2 linked regions of the Prochlorococcus marinus str. MIT 0918 genome follow. The protein of the gene in region 1 binds, or shares a complex with, the protein of each later gene. Links are inferred from orthologs where the notes say so. Each region holds a gene or a part of one and is shown on either strand. Other genes may lie near its edges. The genes, in order: mnmE and mnmG.

The links.
Region 2: the proteins of mnmE (region 1) and mnmG are in contact, whole or in part, in a solved structure (PDB 9HIP), measured with the Escherichia coli proteins. The link is inferred for Prochlorococcus marinus str. MIT 0918 from one-to-one orthologs.

Annotation. Positions count from the first base shown.
Region 1 is NZ_CP114780.1:1,461,369-1,464,263, forward strand. The notes cover bases 88-2,895. They hold mnmE (tRNA uridine-5-carboxymethylaminomethyl(34) synthesis GTPase MnmE), read right to left. Parts: upstream 2,272-2,895; coding sequence 904-2,271; downstream 88-903. Other genes in these bases: nadC (carboxylating nicotinate-nucleotide diphosphorylase), read right to left, coding at 88-794; O5636_RS07920 (DUF2062 domain-containing protein), read left to right, coding at 2,343-2,801; O5636_RS07925 (RelA/SpoT family protein), read right to left, coding at 2,889-2,895. Also shown: more of nadC, read right to left, coding at 1-87. UniProt on the Escherichia coli protein: Exhibits a very high intrinsic GTPase hydrolysis rate. Involved in the addition of a carboxymethylaminomethyl (cmnm) group at the wobble position (U34) of certain tRNAs, forming tRNA-cmnm(5)s(2)U34.
Region 2 is NZ_CP114780.1:1,190,846-1,200,543, forward strand. Bases 1-2,890 are described here. They hold mnmG (tRNA uridine-5-carboxymethylaminomethyl(34) synthesis enzyme MnmG), read left to right. Parts: upstream 1-388; coding sequence 389-2,392; downstream 2,393-2,890. Other genes in these bases: dnaB (replicative DNA helicase), read left to right, coding at 1-353; O5636_RS06560 (chorismate lyase), read left to right, coding at 2,429-2,890. Outside these bases: more of O5636_RS06560, read left to right, coding at 2,891-2,983; O5636_RS06565 (RNA helicase), read right to left, coding at 2,999-3,511; O5636_RS06570 (SprT family zinc-dependent metalloprotease), read right to left, coding at 3,607-4,155; O5636_RS06575 (hypothetical protein), read left to right, coding at 4,276-4,698; NAD-dependent DNA ligase LigA, read left to right, coding at 4,721-6,781; O5636_RS06585 (hypothetical protein), read left to right, coding at 6,774-6,941; O5636_RS06590 (TVP38/TMEM64 family protein), read right to left, coding at 6,938-7,501; O5636_RS06595 (valine--tRNA ligase), read right to left, coding at 7,560-9,698. UniProt on the Escherichia coli protein: NAD-binding protein involved in the addition of a carboxymethylaminomethyl (cmnm) group at the wobble position (U34) of certain tRNAs, forming tRNA-cmnm(5)s(2)U34.

The sequences.
Region 1 (2,895 bases):
CTTGAAATAATATCAACACCTGTAGAGGCATAGTTTTTAATTTCTAAAGGGTCAATCCCTGAGGCTTCTATCACTATCTCTTTAGAAATTTGTGCTGCTAATTTTCTCAAATGCGGAACAAGATGAACTATTTCTACTGGAGTCATCTCATCAAGAAGTACTCCATCAGCACCTGACATAACAGCTTCTTTTGCTTGGGATTTTGTTTCTGCCTCGACAATAATTTTTGTAGTCCATGGAATTGATTCTCGAAGACATTTAATGGAATGATTAATACCCTTGCCCCAGGCGATATGATTTTCTTTTAGCATAGCTGCATCATCTAGCCCCAATCTATGATTTAAACCACCACCACATCTGACGGCATATTTTTCTAATTGACGGAGTCCAGGAGTTGTTTTTCTTGTGTCTGCTAATCGAACTCCAGTCCCTTTCAGCTCGAAAACGAGACTTTGTGTTTTTGTAGCTATTCCTGAGAGATGCATTGCAAGATTAAGAGATGTACGCTCACCTGCCAATAGAACAGACACAGGGCCTTGAAGCTCCAAGATTTTCTCTCCTATTTTAAAATTTTCCCCATCCTTTTTTTTTAAATCCACTTTGACATTTTGATCTAGACGTTTATATAGGGTTTTAACTATGTCTCCGCCACAAAAGACCCCTTCTTGTTTACTTATCCAATGTGCATTAACAATGTCATTGCTAATGGCTGTCTGAGTAAGGTCTCCGCGACCTACATCTTCATTAAGCCAAATATCTAAAAGATGATTGATTGTTGGTGGAAGTATATTCAAGATTTTAGAAAAGAAAAGGTAAGAGTGACGAGGTGTTCGATTTGAAAAGTTGAGTGTTTTCGTAAGTAATACTATAAAAATCTAATTTAATATTTAAATATAGATTCTTTTATTTACCAATACAAAATTTTGAAAATATTCGATCAAGCACTGCTTCGGTTATTTCTTCACCAGTTAATTCACCTAGTCTGAAAACCGCTTCTCGTAAATCTATAGTCCAAAAATCCCAGGGTAGTTTTTGCTCTGCTACAGTCTCAATTTTTTCTAACGCACTTGCGGCTAATTGAACTAGGTCCAGTTGTCTTTGGTTTAATGCAATCTCAAGACTTTCGATCTTGTTGGCATCACATAATTTTAATAGAGCTTCAATCATTTCACTTTCACCTTCTCCTGTTAATGCACTAATTGTTGCATCAGGCTTTACTATTGTCGATTTAATTTGAATATCTGATTTATTGCCCAATAAGAGTGTTGGCGTTCCTTTTGGGATTTCATTTAAAAGTTTTTGATCATTTTTAGTCCATCCTTGGCTGATATCAAAAATCAATACAATTACATCTGCTACCACTAAAGCTTTTTGGCTAAGAGAGATCCCGATTTGTTCAATTGCATCTTGTGTTTCTCTAATGCCAGCAGTATCTAATAATGTGATAGGAACTCCTTCTAGTACAATTTCACTTTCCAAAAGATCTCTTGTAGTACCTGGTAAATCTGTAACTATAGCTCGTTTCTTTTTACTAAGAAGATTTAGCAGTGAACTTTTTCCGACATTTGGGGTTCCTACAAGCGCAATTTTCAATCCATTATTTATGAAAGAACCTTGCTTAGCATCAGAAATAAGCTTATAAAGGTTTTCCTTTATGGATATTACTTCTGCGATTAAAGTTTGTTCGTCAAGATTGGGGAGATCATCCTCAAAGTCAATTCTTGCTTCAATTTCACTAAGTTGATCAATAAGTTTGTCTCTTAATGAGTTGATTTGAGTAGTAATTTCCCCATTAATACCCGCTATGGCAAGTTGTGCTGCCTTTTCACTTCTTGCACTGATTAAGTCATTGATTGCTTCGGCTTGAGTAAGGTTAAGCCTTCCATTTAGGACTGCACGCTGGCTAAATTCCCCAGGCAGAGCTCTTCGTGTATTGGTTTGTGTAAGTAAAAGATCAAGGACTTGTTGAACAACAATGAGACCACCATGACAATGAATCTCTACTACGTCTTCACCAGTAAAGCTTCGAGGTCCTTCCATTATTAAGATTAAAACTTCGTCTATCTTTTTTTTAGTCTTTTTGTTTATTACATGTCCGTATAAAATTCGATGACTCTTCCACAATTGTTCTCCTGGGATGGTCACAATGCTTTTGACGGCTTGTTGAGATGATGGCCCCGAGACTTTGATAATTGCAATTGCTCCCTGTCCTGGGGCAACTGCAGATGCGATTGCTGCGATTGTTTCTTCTGTAGTGAATGCAGAGTTCATAAATTTACATTCTTCTTCCGTTGTCTACTATCACTAGGAGGCTAGTTTTTTCAAAACCTGTAGGCTCTAACATGATTGATGTCTTCTTTAGATTAATTAAAAAGGTTAGGAATGTTGTTCGTTGGTTTTGGGAAGAGCATGGTACTCCAGCCTATCGAGCTCGTGGGGTAGGGGTGGGCGTTTTTAGCGGATGCTTCCCACTGTTTGGATTCCAGTCTTTGATTGGGATTTTTTTGGCAAGTCTCTTTAGAGGAAATCATTTCCTTGCGATAACAGGAACTTGGATTAGTAATCCTTTTACATATATTCCTCTTTATTGGTTCAACTATAAAGTTGGAAAGTTTTTTTTAGGTGAAGTTAATAATTTAAGTAGTTTGGGAGAACTGACTCAATATAGATTGTGGACCCAAGGTTGGATTATTAGTAGTAGAATCTTATTAGGATCAACAATTGTCGGATTATTATTTGGATTATTATTTGGCTGTATTTCATATCAATTTTTTAAAGCTAAATCAAGATTATATAAATAACTATTTATATAATCTTGATTTTTTAATACTTAGTTATTCATGTAGGTAATAGCTATTATTTAGTAATAAAAAATAATTATTGAGTTATTAACTT
Region 2 (9,698 bases), 270 kb from region 1 along the record:
TGGAAGGGTCTACACCCGACAATAGAGTTCAAGAACTTTCAAGAATCACAAGAGGCTTAAAAGCAATGGCGAGGGAATTGAAAGTGCCCGTAATAGCACTTTCTCAACTAAGTCGAGGAGTCGAATCTCGAACAAATAAAAGACCCATGCTTAGTGATCTAAGAGAATCAGGATCAATTGAACAAGATGCTGACCTAGTACTAATGATTTATAGAGATGAGTATTACAATCCTGAAACTCCAGATAGAGGTGTCACTGAGTTAATTGTTACAAAGCATAGAAATGGCCCAATAGGAACAGTCAAATTACTTTTTGAACCACAATTTACAAGGTTTAGAAACCTTGCTAATTAGAGAAAGGTTCATACTCACGCATGCATTATTAGTTTATGAGCTATTCATCCAACACTAAAGAAGCCTTTGATGTAATAGTTGTTGGGGGAGGTCATGCAGGTTGTGAAGCTGCTATAACGACTGCAAAGCTAGGGTTCTCAACCGCGTTATTCACTTTAAATCTTGATCGCATTGGATGGCAACCATGTAATCCTGCCGTGGGGGGGCCAGCTAAAAGCCAACTCGTTCATGAAGTAGATGCATTAGGAGGAGTGATTGGCCGTTTAGCAGATTCAACAGCCATACAAAAACGAATCTTAAATGCCAGTAGAGGTCCAGCAGTTTGGGCACTAAGAGCTCAAACTGATAAAAGAGCATATTCTCGTGAAATGCTTAATCTCCTTCAACAAACATCTAATTTGACTCTTCGAGAAGCAATGGTTACAGATTTAGAGGTAAAGAAGCTGGCACCTAATACGCAAAAAGACGCGCAATCTGAATCTACTATTGGCCAAATAACAGGGATCAAAACGTACTTTGGAAGTAGCTATAAAGCAAGAGTAGTAATTCTCACTACTGGAACATTTTTAAGAGGAAAGATTTGGATAGGAAATCAATCAATGGAAGCTGGTCGAGCAGGTGAACAACCTGCAACAGGTTTAACTGATGCACTGCAAAAGCTTGGTTTTGAAACTAGTCGGCTCAAGACAGGAACTCCTGCAAGAGTAGATCGCAGAAGTATTGCACTCAACTCCCTTGAAGAACAAATAAGTGATGCTGCAAATCGATTTTTTTCTTTCGACCCATCTACATGGAAAAGCAAAGCTCAAATGAGTTGCTATATCACTCGAACAACAACAAAAACCCATCAACTTATAAAAGACAATCTTCATTTAACTCCTATTTATGGAGGGTTTATCAACAGCAAGGGTCCTCGTTATTGCCCATCAATAGAAGATAAAATTGTTCGGTTTGCAGATAAGGAATCTCATCAAATCTTTCTAGAGCCAGAGGGAAGAGATACGCCGGAGATATATATACAAGGATTTTCGACCGGGCTACCAGAAAATATACAGCTAGAGCTTTTAAGAACACTACCTGGTCTCGAAAACTGTATCATGCTTCGTCCAGCTTATTCAGTGGAGTATGACTATTTACCGGCTACACAACTTTTACCATCTCTAGAAACAAAAAGAATTAAAGGATTATTTAGCGCTGGACAACTTAATGGAACAACTGGTTATGAAGAAGCTGCAGCTCAAGGCATAGTAGCTGGGATCAATGCGGGACGATATATAGAACAAAAACATCCGATCCATTTCTCTAGAGAAGAAAGTTATATAGGAACCATGGTTGATGATCTTGTGACTAAAGATCTTCGCGAACCATATAGAGTTCTAACTAGCAGAAGCGAGTATCGATTAATGCTTCGAGGAGATAATGCGGATCGAAGACTTACACCACTGGGTTATCAACTTGGATTAATTGATGAAAAAAGATGGAAAATATTTAAAGCAAAACAAGAAGCTTTGGCTAAAGAAAAACTTCGATTAGAAACTGATAGGATTAAAGAAACTAATACAATCGCATTGATCTTAGCCGAAGAAAGTGGTGCTCCAATTAAAGGATCTATAACTTTAGCCAATCTACTTCGACGACCAGGAATGCATATGTCTAATCTCATTAGACATAATCTAGTAAATAGTCAATTAGAGCTAAGTGTACAAGAAGGAGTGGAAATAGATATTAAATATAGCGGGTATTTAGAGCGCCAGGCTGCCCAAATAGATCAAATTAAAAAACAAAACAAAAGAACATTATCTCAAGAGTTAAATTATACAAATATCAAAACACTATCCCAAGAAGCAAGAGAAAAATTAAACGCTAATAGACCCAAAACATTAGGTGAAGCAGCTAAAATTCCTGGTGTAAGCAAGGCAGATCTCACCGCATTACTCGTATGGTTAAAAATACACAATCGAAAAAGCATAAATAAAGTAATTAATAAAAAACACATCAATAACTCAGCGACGAAAGTTTCTTTCCAAAACAGGAGTTAATTTCTGAGCACCAATCTTTATCCATCGCCTCAAGCAATTTGGGAAGCCAAAACAGCATCCGTATTATCTGGCAACCTTTCAATACAACTATCTGGAGCATGGCAATTAATGCTATTAGGGGATGGCAGTCCTACTCGCCATCTGACGCTACTCACAGGGCATGAAGTTCAAATAGAATTAATTGGAATGGAAGCAGAATGGTTAACAAATAAGTCAATACCTAAGGAAGTGAATGAGCTTTTCCCTCCTCTTTTAAAGAGACAAGTTTGGCTCCAATGTGGAGATCAAACTCTTGCATGGGCAGAAAGCTGGTGGAATAAACAAGAAGCAGAACATCATCTAAAAAACAAAGACCAGCCAATTTGGCAAAGCCTTACCCAAGGACGATCTGAATTATTTCGTGAAGTTGATGGACTAGCTTTAGTTAAAGCTAAATGGTTAGAAAATAGATTTAAAAAAACAGGTCCTTTTTGGAGTAGACACTATAGATTTTTTCGCCATCAACAAGAATTAACAGTAATACGAGAGGTGTTTAATCCTATATTAGAAAACTGGTTGGGAGACTCTATGCGCAATCAACTTTGCCCATAAATAAATTAAAGAGATTTATTTTCTTCTACTAGATCTGGGTAAAGGACGCCTAGGAAGAGTTGTTTCTTGAGAAGTATTACTGGAATCGGAATCTTGATAATCAGAAAATTTTCGCTCAGAGGAGGTCTCACGTTCCCATCTTTCAATGCGAAACGTAGAATCATCAGGCCATGGCTGTTCTAAAGATGTATCCACATCTTCGGATGATGGTGAAAGTGCTTTAGGCACTCTCAATGATATTGCAGTTAAAGGCTTTTTTTTAATAGGAATGTTTTCCTCTCTTTCTAATTCTAAGTCTATAGGTTCATACCAATTATCTTCTTCTTCAAAAAACCAATCAATTTTTTTTCCTACCCAGCGACTCATACCACTAACACCGGAACGGTTTTCTTTTTTTCTTTGTCCAGGTCTATTTCCAGCAACACCATCAACTAACTGTCTACCTGTTTCCATCCATTTATCCATACGACGCTCTAAAGATTCTCGAGAGCCCTGACGTCTGGAATTAGAGTAAAAACTTCTATTCATAAAATAAATTTATCGAATTTTCCAAAAAAAATCATTCTGGAAAAGACGTAAAGGAATCGTTAGACCAAGAATTAAAAACCCAGCCAAGTTCTTAATCAATTTTCTAAGTTTAAAGGCTGAAAAACAAGTACACAGCTTGGATTCCATCTCCCTCCATACAAAGTATCACAACAATGCTTACAAGCTATTCCTTTAGTCCTTCTTTTGTAAGTTGAACTCAAACCACAAGAAGGACATATGCCCAACCATTTTGGCAATTTAATAGGCATCGGGAATTGATGCCTGACACTTATCTGAAAATCATTCTGAGCAGCATTAATTGCTTTCATTCGTGCTTGAAAATTCCGTCCATGTCCTTCAGAAACTTTTAAAACAAGATCTACCCAAGCATGGATCATCTCGTGGCAAAGAGTGCTTTCCACAGCGCTTTGAGGAAGATTTTCTAATACAGGGCTAGACAAGACAATTTCACAGACTCTTTGTCCTTTCGCTTGACGTCCATGACGATAAAACCCAGCTGTATTACGTAATCTGCCATCACTCCACCTAATTGAAACAAGTGGTTTCAAATCTTTAACCAGCAAGCCATCAAAATATTGACGGTTCAAACGATGAAATATAGGCAGAAGAGGAATGAGTGGCATTAATTCTTATAAGGCAAATCTTTAACCAAGCCATAACATTCTGTCTAAAAATTAGTGACTGTGAAATACTCTTATCTCTAAAGTTAGTAAAACTAATCTTCTAATTAAACACTTTTCACAATGGATGCGGCACTAGTTAAAGCAATCGGCATCAAAACTCTTCTCTATGGAGGGGGGGCATTGCTTCTCTTCTGGACCTTCAATGCCATCAAGCTTGTTATAGGAGCAAGAGGAATCAATCCTTTAGTAAAACAATTCTTCAATCAAATCGCTTCGGGGCGTATTGATGCTGCATACAGGCTTACAACCAAAACATATAAACAACACGTAAATCGTCAAGATTTCCTTAAATTTTTAGGAGGCCTGCAATTAAACAAATACAGAAACTTAAAATCAGGGCGACCAAGAATTGAAGACAATCAAGTCATACTGACTTTAAATCTCAGATCCGAAGATAAAAGTTCTCAATTACCCTTGGAATTTACATTCATTAAAGTAGACAAAGATTGGCGAATCAATCGAATTGCAAAATCAACTAGCTAACCATAAGTTGCTTTAAGTATCAGTGAAAAAACCTTCAGGGAATTTTTCAAGAAGAGTTTTAGAGCTTCGCAAGGTCTTAAATAAAGCTAATCATGCTTATTACGTTCTTGATGCTCCCTTAATGGAAGATGCTGTCTTTGATCGTCTATATCGAGAATTATTGGAAATAGAAAAACACGACCCGTCTCTCATAACACAAGACAGTCCATCTCAGCGTTTAGGAGGGAAGCCATCAAAAGGTTTCCAAAGTGTTAAACATAGAATTCCCTTACAAAGTCTAGAGAATGCCTTTAACTTAGATGAGCTAGAGAATTGGTATTTAAAAATTAAAAAATCACTTGAACAAGAAGTCAAGATGATATGCGAACTCAAAATCGACGGAAATGCTCTTGCTCTAAGTTATTCAAATGGTTTTCTAGAAAGAGCAACTACTAGAGGAGATGGTTTTGAAGGAGAAGACATCACATCTAATGTGAAAACAATTGGCTCGATACCATTATCTTTACAACTAAAAAACCCACCACCCTGGCTTGAAGTAAGAGGGGAAGCCTTAATGCCCAATGAAATTTTTGAAAAAATAAATCAATTACGTCAAAAAGAAGAAAAACAAGTCTTTGCAAACCCTAGAAATGCATGCTCAGGCACTCTTAGACAATTAGATCCTCAAATAGTGGCATCAAGAAAACTAGATTTTTTTGCCTATACAATCCATCTTCCTAATGAATGGGAACCAACAGACGAAGACTATCCAAAACCCAAAGGACAAAAAGAAGGATTGCAATGGCTAAAAAAAGCAGGGTTTAAAGTTAATCCCAATACAAAAACAAGCCCAGACCTCGAAGAAGTAAAAGATTTTTGTAACCTATGGGAAATTCGTCGTCAAACCCTTCCATATACAACTGATGGAATAGTCATAAAACTCGAGAGTTTTGAACAACAAAAAACTTTAGGTGTGACCAATAAAGCACCTAGATGGGCAATTGCATTGAAATTCCCAGCAGAAGAGTCACCAACTCAATTAACAAAATTAACTTTTCAAATAGGTAGAACTGGAGCAGTAACGCCTGTAGCCAAATTTAAACCAATCACTCTTGCAGGAACACTTGTAAGTAGAGCAACATTACATAATGCAAATAGACTTGCAGAACTTGATTTGCATTCTGGAGATACTATTGTCGTCCGAAAGGCGGGAGAAATAATTCCTGAAGTCGTTCGTGTCATAAAAGAGCTCAGACCCCAGAAAGCATCGAAATTATTTCTTCCAACAATTTGTCCAGAATGCAATCAAAAACTTTTGCAAGCTCAAACACAAGCAGCAACTAAATGTACAAATAATTCTTGTCCAGCAATCCTACGTGGTGGTTTACGTCATTGGGTAAGCAAAAACGGAATGAATATAGAAGGGTTGGGAACAAAACTGATAGAACAACTAGTGGAGAAGAAACTTGTTTCATCAATTGCAGGTATATATAACCTAGATAAACAATCAATTACAAAGCTCGAGCGCATGGGGGAAAAATCAGCTGAAAAACTTTTATATGCAATTGAAGAATCGAAAAAAAAACCATGGCATAAGCAACTATTTGCTCTAGGTATCCTCCACATTGGAGAAGCTAATGCAAAAGCAATTGCTAACGTTTTTCCAAATGTCTCAGAACTTGAAAAAGAGATAATTAATGCACCTGAAAGTATTTCTAATATCTATGGCATAGGAAATGAAATTGTAGAGTCATTAAAACAATGGTTTACTTCTCCTAATAATCAAGAATTAATTAAATTATTACAAGAAGCAGGAATTACACTTGCAAATACTTATAAAGAAAAATTAACTATCAAAAACCAAGAAGTTGCTGGAAAAATAATAACAATAACTGGAACATTTAATGTTCTCAATCGTAACGAAATAAAAGGGATTCTAGAAAATTTAGGTGGAAAGGTTACTTCTTCTATTAGCTCTAAAACAAGTTTTTTAATTGCAGGGGAAAAACCTGGAAGCAAATTAAGAAAAGCTAAAGAACTAAACATAAAGATTATTGGGGAAACAGAATTAATCAATATATTAAATCAAGTAGCCAATGACTAAACCATTCATTTACACTTTAATTAAAACAGATTGTGGTAGAGCTAAATACCAAGAAATTGCTTCTAGAAAGACTTTTAATTCAAAATTGAGATTATTATGGTTTATTGTAATTGCTACAATTAAAGATTTAACTTTAAAAAATCAAAAAGAAGAAAACTAACTACTTGATTGACTAGAATTACGAACACTCCTTAACACAAGAAATAAAGCCAAAGCAGTAGAAAAAGTACCTATCAATGTTAAAAAATTGAATTGAGAACTATTAGAAATTATTGAATCAAATTTCGAAATCTCTCCTGCTAAAGATCCCAAAGAACAATAGAGTAATGTGCCTGGGAAAATAGCAACCAACCCTATTGTAAAATCCTTAAAACTAACTTTAGTCAAAGCATATCCAAGGTTTAAAAGACCAAAAGGAAAAGCTGGAGAAAGACGAGTTAATATAATAAGTTTTAATCCTTCACTAGTAATGGATTGCACGATTAGTTGCAATTTAGGAAAGGAATCTAGCCTTTTGTTTATCCAATGTCTTAGAAAAGTTCTAACTAAAACAAAGGTAGTAATTGCTCCTAAAAATGCACCAATAAAGACAAATATACTACCAAGTAATGAACCATACACCAATCCTGCAAACATAGAAAGCCAAGAGCCTGGCAACAAAATATTTACCCAAATTGCATAGAAAAGAATAAAAACAATAATGCCTAAAGGAGTAGACAAAAATTGAATTTGATACTCAAAAAAATCTTTTAGATATAACATATAAAGACTATGAGATTCATTCTAAACCTAATAATCTTTGGCGAACTAATTCGGCTTGGGAATTCGCATCAGATAATTTAGCCTTGCATTCTAAAACAATTTCTTCAGGAGCCTTCTGAATAAAATTAGAATTATTTAAACGGCTTGAAAGAGTAGAGATTTCTTTTTCTGCCTTAAACAAATCTTTCTTTAAACGATTCTTCAAAGCTGATAAATCTACTAACCCTTCAATTGGCAAAATAACTTCTAATTGACCAGAAACTCCAGCTAGCGACTTTGAAGTTGATTGTCCAGACAATTGATCAGGACCAAAAACCTTAACTTCATTTGCTTTGGTCAATATTTGAATATCAGGAATTGCTTTGTTTAACAAATCTGAAAGATATTTATTTTTAGTAACAAAATGTACTGGGGCTTGTTGTGAAGGCTTAAAACCTGCTTCTGCTCTTAAATTCCGAACCACTCTAATCGAAGCAAATAACTCATTAAATGAAGACTCTAACTCCTCATCTATGAAACCTGGATTAAATGCTGGCCAAGACTCTAATGCAAGTAATCTATTCTCTGAAAAACCAGTAACACCATGCCATAACTCCTCAGTTAAGTGAGGCATTAAAGGATGGATCATAATTAATAGATCCCTTAAAACCTTAAACATCACTGTCTGAGCTCTTTTTTGATCAATCAAATCATTTCCAGATAAAGAGGATGAAACATTAAGGCGAGGCTTGATTAATTCCAGATACCAATCACAAAAGTCATTCCAAGCAAATTCATATAAACCTTTTGCAGCTTCCCCAAGAGCATAAGTTTCATATCTTTTAGCTGTATCATCAATCATCTTAGAAAGCCTAGACAAAATCCATTGATCAGATAATTGCAACTTTGAATAATCTATTTCCTCAAATGTCTCTTGAAAAGTAGTGCCACGAAGGTTTATCAAGGCAAATCTTGTAGCATTCCATAACTTATTAGCAAAATTTCTTGCTGCTTCTACCGTTACAGAAGTATCTGATTCTCGATCATAATCAAGGCGAATATCTTGTCCTGCTCCAACAACCTCCTTAACCAAGGCAAAGCGAAGTGCATCGGTTCCATAACGATCAATTAATAAAATTGGATCAATCCCATTCCCTGCACTTTTACTCATCTTGCGGTTATGTTCATCTCTAACTAAACCGTGAATATAAACATCTGAGAAAGGGATCTGTTCTGTAAAAGCACCTGCCATCATTGTCATTCGTGCAACCCAGAAAAAAATAATGTCAAACCCTGTGACCAGAGTATTCGTTGGATACCAACGAGAGAAATCTGCATGGCTTTCATCAGGCCACCCTAAAGTTGAAAAAGGCCATAAACCACTAGAAAACCAAGTATCAAGAACATCATCTTCCTGCTTAATTAGAACGTCTCCTCCATATAGACGTTGAGCTTCCAATAAAGCATTCTTCTCTGAAATAGCAACTATATAAGGAGTTTCATCAGTGAGCTGATTATTTGTTTCACTAATTACAAACCAAGCTGGGATACGATGCCCCCACCACAATTGTCTACTAACACACCAGTCTCTTAAATCTATTAACCAATCTTGATAAACTTTCTCCCATCTAGCAGGAAAAAAAGAAGGTTGTCCCTTACTTAAATAAGACTGACAGCGTTGAGCCATAGAATCCATACGAACAAACCACTGAGTAGAAAGCAAAGGTTCAACAGGGACTTTTCCTCTCTCAGAAAATGGAACACTATGGCGATATGGTTCAACCTTCGCTAACAAGCCTTGGTCGTGAAATGCCGCAACAACAGCATTGCGAGCATCAAAACGATTTAAGCCAGCAAAACAACCAGCCTCAGAATTCATTGTGCCATCCTTATTCATGACCGTAATCTGAGGCAAATTATGTCTCTGACCAATTGCAAAGTCGTTAGGATCATGAGCAGGAGTTACCTTCACGCAGCCGGTTCCAAAATCTTTATCAACATGATCATCAGCTATCACAGGTATCTCACGCCCTACTAATGGCAAAAGCAATGTTTGCCCAATCAAATCTGAATAACGTTGATCTCCAGGGTTAACTGCGACAGCAACATCACCCATCATCGTCTCAGGTCGTGTTGTAGCAACTTCGAGATATTTAATTCCTGTCTTGGAAGAAGC